DNA from 2 places in the Moritella viscosa genome. Region 1 is predicted to be linked to the other one. Evidence: riboswitches for the same ligand, from Rfam matches in the RefSeq annotation. Region 1 holds a riboswitch; the other holds the start of a gene.
The links. A riboswitch is a leader RNA that binds a small molecule or an ion and turns the genes downstream of it on or off. The one in region 1 is predicted to bind thiamine pyrophosphate.
Positions count from the first base shown of each region.

Region 2: another riboswitch for thiamine pyrophosphate. It lies ahead of thiD (bifunctional hydroxymethylpyrimidine kinase/phosphomethylpyrimidine kinase); the one in region 1 lies ahead of thiC (phosphomethylpyrimidine synthase ThiC).

Region 1 is NZ_FPLG01000099.1:54,387-57,602, reverse strand. Features, by position in the region: gene thiC (phosphomethylpyrimidine synthase ThiC) at 1-1,733, opposite strand, end outside; TPP riboswitch at 1,862-1,963, opposite strand; gene rpoC (DNA-directed RNA polymerase subunit beta') at 2,111-3,216, opposite strand, start outside.
Region 2 is NZ_FPLG01000039.1:46,196-49,411, forward strand. Features, by position in the region: gene BT797_RS06330 (ABC transporter ATP-binding protein) at 1-764, opposite strand, end outside; gene thiD (bifunctional hydroxymethylpyrimidine kinase/phosphomethylpyrimidine kinase) at 757-1,590, opposite strand; TPP riboswitch at 1,664-1,768, opposite strand; gene BT797_RS06340 (hypothetical protein) at 2,055-2,603, shown strand; gene BT797_RS06345 (outer membrane lipoprotein-sorting protein) at 3,010-3,216, shown strand, end outside.

The DNA of each region.
Region 1 (3,216 bases):
TGATAAGCACGTGCAGTATCAGGGTCTAATGCTAGGTTAAATTGATCATTCCAACGGAATTCAAAACGCGCTTTCGACATCGCATTGTCACGGATTTGAGCACCCGGGAAACCTTTCGCTAAATCAGCCGCATGCGCAGAGATCTTATAAGTGATCATACCTTGCTTAACGTCTTCTTTATTCGGTAGGCCTAAATGTTCTTTGGGTGTCACATAACACAACATTGCACAACCGTACCAACCGATTTGCGCAGCACCAATACCCGACGTAAAGTGATCGTAGCCCGGTGAGATATCGGTTGTCAGTGGACCTAAGGTATAAAAAGGCGCTTCATGACAAATATCGAGCTGCTTTTCAACATTCTCTTTAATCATGTGCATTGGGATATGACCTGGGCCTTCGATAATAACTTGTACGTCTTGTTCCCACGCGACCTTCGTTAACTCACCTAAGGTTTCTAATTCAGCAAATTGGGCTTCATCATTCGCATCAGCCGCACAACCTGGACGCATGCCATCACCTAATGACAGAGATACATCATAAGCTTTACAAATCGCACAGATTTCTTCGAAATGGTCATAAGCAAAGTTTTCTTTATGATGCGTCAAACACCATTTCGCCATAATCGAGCCACCACGCGACACGATCCCGGTAAGACGTTTTGCCGTCATTGGTACATATCGAAGCAATACGCCAGCATGAATAGTAAAGTAGTCAACACCTTGCTCAGCTTGTTCGATCAAGGTATCGCGGAATACTTCCCAAGTAAGATCCTCGGCGATCCCATTTACCTTCTCTAGAGCCTGATAGATCGGCACAGTACCAATCGGCACAGGTGAATTACGGAGGATCCACTCACGCGTTTCATGAATATTACGGCCTGTGGATAAGTCCATTACCGTGTCAGCACCCCAGCGTGTCGCCCATACTAGCTTCTCGACTTCTTCTTCAATCGATGATGTGACTGACGAATTACCAATGTTGGCGTTTACTTTTACAAGAAAGTTACGACCGATGATCATCGGCTCAGATTCTGGATGATTGATGTTGGCAGGGATGATCGCACGACCACGCGCTACTTCATCACGGACAAATTCACCTGTGATTTTTTCCGGAATACTGGCACCAAAATCATTGCCGGCATGTTGTTTTAATAACAGCTCGTTATGGATCAACTCACGTCCCATGTTTTCACGGATCGCGATGTATTCCATTTCTGGAGTAATGATCCCTTTACGTGCGTAATGCATCTGGGTGACATTTTGACCATCAATGGCTTTCAATGGTTTTGGTAAATGCTCAAAGCGGATATGGTCAATGCCGTCATCAGCAAGACGCTGCTGGGCAAAGTGCGAAGTAACGATCTCTAATGCTTCAATATCGTTACGCTCTGCGATCCATTGTTGTCTTAATTTTGGTAAGCCTTGGTGTACGTTTATTTCAATAGCCGGATCGGTATAGGGACCCGATGTATCGTAAACGGGGATAGATTCATTTTGCTCATAAACCGGATCGTCTTTACTGCCTGCGACTAACGTCTCGTCCAGATTGATTTTCCGCATCGCCACTTGAATATTGTCACGACTACCTGTGAGATGAAATTTTTCTGAATTAGGAAACGGTTCACAACTGAGATTATTAATAAACTCTTGTGCATTTTCGCGATTTTCACGGCGAGTTAGTTTTTTGGTATTACTGCTTTGATTTATATTGGTAGTAGACATAGCACTCATTCCTTTCTAATAAGATGATTGCTTGTCGTTGAGTATGGAGAGTAGTGATATAGATATATTGATCGTAAATGTAACAGTAAGCGGCCTGATTTCCCTATGGCTAGCTTACAATCACACGAATAATATTCATATTAATCACTCTTGTTTCCTCACGCAGGTATTAGCCTGATCAGGTTCCACGGATCCCATTATTAAATGGTCTCAGCCCTAAAGCACTCCGACAAGATGTATCGGAGTATAGACTGGTATTGCGCTAAAAAACAAGCAAAAAAAAGCGCCCTATAAAAGGGCGCCTTTACTATCTAATAACTATGTGTAAGTGAATCAGTGGGTCTGTCATCACTTACACACGACTTTAATTGCATTCAGCAAATCAATTAAAGGTTATTTAGTAGGTTTGCTAAGTTCTGTTCAGCTTCATCAGTAGTGATTTCTTGCATTACTTCTTCTACTTTACCAGCACGTTTTTTCGCACGTTCTTGGTGATAAGAGAAGCCTGTACCTGCAGGGATCAGACGACCAACGATAACGTTCTCTTTCAGACCACGAAGGTCATCAATCTTACCATGAACAGCAGCGTCTGTTAGAACACGTGTTGTTTCTTGGAACGATGCAGCTGAGATAAATGATTCAGTTGCAAGAGACGCTTTAGTAATACCCATAAGCATGTGTTGGAACACGGCTGGTTGCTTGCCTTCAGCTTCTAGCTGACGGTTAGCAATTTTCAGACGTGAAACTTCAGCTTGCTCACCTGGTAAGAAGTTACTATCACCAGCAGAGATTACGTTAGCTTTACGTAGCATTTGACGAACGATAGTTTCAATGTGCTTATCGTTAATCTTTACGCCTTGTAAACGGTATACTTCTTGAACTTCGTTCGCGATATAGTTCGCAACATGGCTAATACCACGTAGACGTAGAATATCGTGTGCTGATTCAGGACCATCGGCGATAACTTCACCTTTAGCAACCTTCTCACCTTCGAACACGTTCAAGTGACGCCATTTAGGGATCATCTCTTCGTAAGCTTCAGCACCATCAGTAGGTGTGATAACTAGACGACGTTTACCTTTAGTTTCTTTACCGAAACTAATAGTACCTGAGATTTCCGCTAAAATAGCAGCATCTTTTGGCTGACGAGCTTCAAACAGATCCGCTACGCGTGGTAGACCACCCGTAATATCACGTGTTTTCGAGCTTTCTTGAGGAATACGCGCTAACGCTTCACCAATAGTCACTAATGCGCCATCTTCTAAGTTAACGATTGCATTTGAAGGTAAGAAGTATTGTGCAATAACTTCTGTACCAGGAATGAATAAATCATTACCTGCTGCATCAACAAGTTTAACCATAGGACGTAAATCTTTACCAGCGGCAACACGTGCTGCAGGATCCAGAATTACCGTGCTAGATAGACCAGTTAGATCATCAGTTTGCTTAGTAACCGTGATACTATCAATTAAGTCAACAAACTTAATTTGAC
Region 2 (3,216 bases), on a different contig from region 1:
TGTTGCTGTAGTTGTGCACATTCAGCATCGAATTGACGCGGTTTCGCCGATGTCGGTACTTGTAAGTATTCTGCCTCAGCAGGCTTGCCTTGCATAATATAGATATGATCAGCGAGGCGGATCGCTTCTTGGGGCTCGTGTGTGATTAAAACGACGGTTTTATCTTTTAACAATTCACAAGCGAGGTCTTGTAATCGATAACGAGTCACGGCATCTAAGGCTGAAAAGGGCTCGTCCATTAATACAACGGGTTTGTCTTGCATTAATGTTCTTGCCAGTGCCACGCGTTGACGCATGCCTCCAGACAGTTGTTGCGGAAAACGATTGGCATTATCAGCAAGACCGACCTTAGCCAGTAGATCGAGTGCTTTGTCAGTTTTTGGTGCTGATTTTTCAGTGCCGAATTTACTGCTTAACATGACATTGTCGAGCACGGACAACCAAGGTAGCAATAAATCTTGCTGTGCCATGTAAGCAATTTGATTGGTTAAGTCTGGTTGAACTAAGTTATTCGCGTTAACTGATAGTTCTCCTGACCACATTATTTTATGATCTAACAGCCCTGCAAGGTAACGCAGTAGTGAGGTTTTACCACTGCCGCTACGCCCTAAAATACAGGTCCACTGCCGAGCTGGCACCGTCATGTTCAGCTTGTTTAATACGGGGTCAATACTGTCGTTATAATGTAAATAACCGTTCTTAATCGCGATGTTTACCGCAAGGCTATCTTCCGATTTTAGCTTTGTCTGCGAGGTGCTAGACATCAGCATGACCAGTAAAGAAGTGATTAACCGGACCGTGGCCGCTACCTATATCTAATTCATCCGCGTGAGCAATGGCGTTGGAGATGTATTGCTTAGCTAACTTCACAGCTTGCAGTAGATCATAGCCTTGGGCTAAGTAGGATGCGATTGCTGAGGATAGCGTACAGCCAGTGCCGTGCGTATTGTGGGTATTAATGCGTTTTGCGGTTAACTGTTCCACATGGTCTTGGAAGATGAGTAAATCGTTACTGTTGTCATCTTGCTCTAAGTGACCGCCTTTTAATAGTACTGCATTGACATTAAGCTGACGCAATTCGCTAATCATGCTGCCCATTTCATCTTCATTGGTAGGCACATCTGAACCAATTAAAGCAGCTCCTTCGGGTAGGTTAGGGGTGATTAAGTCAGCAAGTGGTAGTAGCTCTGATCTAAGCGTACTGATCGCTGATTCTTTAAGCAGTAAGTCGCCGCTAGTAGCAATCATAACTGGGTCAACAACTAAAAATGCTGGCTTAAATTGCTTAATTTTAGCGGCGACGACGTTGATAATATCGCAGTCAGCAAGCATTCCAACTTTCACTGCCACGACGTTTAAATCGCTAAATACGGCATCGAGTTGTTTTTCGATATGTTCAAGTGGGATGGGAAAAATTGCGGATACACCGAGAGTGTTTTGCGCAGTGATTGCGGTGATTGCAGAACAAGCATAACTGCCAGTTGCTGATATTGCTTTGATATCTGCTTGAATACCAGCACCGCCACCGCTATCTGACCCTGCAATGGTTAATACAATTGGTGTTGATATGTTTGTTATAACCTTTAGCATAAATATTCCTAGGGCTGGCGCACAGGAACTTTATCAAGCCAAAGATTGAGAGACGCAGAAGGTCAAATCATGAGAAGCAAGATCGATAGTTCCCTACGTCAGTGTTAACTGAATCAGGTTCAACGGGTCTCGCAATAAATATGCGATCTCAGCCTATTAGGCCCCCCGACTATATGTGTTGCAATAGTAACAAGTTTTGTTGAAATCGCAATCAAACAATTAAGCTATTGATATGATTGTTCGAATTTTAGTGTCTTTTATAATGGATAATGTTGTTTTTGATTAATATATTATTATTTGTAGGCACTGTCACAATTACCTAAAAAGGAGCATGGAATATGCTTGCTATAAAGGCTAATACGAATAAAATCAACGTGATAATATTTTATCTCTTACGGTTTGTAAGGGGTAAATAAATTGTAGGTACGACTCTTGATTATTATAAAAACAAAGGAATGATGAAAATGAACGTAGTTAAAAAGACATTGGCAATTGCAACGTGTTTATACTTAGTTGGTTGCGCATCGGGTGCACAGGTTGAGAATATGGTGTATCAAGGCGAACAAAAAGTATATCCAGCAGCAGTACAAAATAACTTGGCCTTGTCGTCAGTTTCGGGTGGTGAGGATACAAATGCTGCTTGGACATCTGAAATTAGTGATGTTGCTTTTTCTGGTGCAATTAAAGAGAGCCTATTAGAGCAAGGACTTTTCTCTGAAAAGGGAAAATATCAACTATCAGCTAAAATTGTGGACGTTGAACAGCCATTGTTTGGCCTTGATATGACAGTCACGACAAAAGTTAACTACACGTTGACAGATACTTTAAGCGGTAAAGTGATACTTGATGAAGTAGTGAAGGCCCCACATACAGCTACTTTTGGTGATGCATTCTCTGGTGTTGCGCGCCTCCAAATGGCCAATGAAGGTTCAGGGAAGAAAAATATAGAAGCACTACTTAATAAGCTTGCAGAATTAAACATTGAAGCAAATGAAGTTCGTTTAGCGCAATAATATTGCGGCTAGATTTATTTTTTATATATTATTGGTGTTGTTACTTGATACAAACAACACCAATATGAGTAGGCCATGATTTGCTATATATCGAAGGCAAATCATGCATAAGTTTTAGTAAATCCTTTTAAGTTCATTCCCGTTGTTCCCATCCCCCATGAAATTTCATCGCAGAGGTAATACTGTTATCACGTTTTACTGTGCTTAATTTTATTTTTACAGCCCTTACAAAACAGGTTGTTACGTTATATTTGTGAGGTTATATCCAGTCAATGTGATAACCTAAAATAGATAAGTCATTGTTCGTATTAATGAATCGCTTGATAACTTTGAACGTATCATTTTAGTTTGTCTTGTCGACCAAAAGGGGCTCAGATAAGTGTTGGGAAAAATAAAGGGAATTATTATGTTGGATAAAAAATATACCGCAGGTGTCTTAGCTATCTCTGTGTTTATGACAAGCGGTTTTATTACTGCTCAAGCTCAAACGTCAGAAGAAAAAGGTTTTGCTATCGCAAAAGAGCGTAAGGTAAGGGATTCTGGGTGGAATGATAGTATCCAGCAAACCACTATGGTACTGCGTAATGCAAAAGGGAAGGAAAGTATTCGAGAA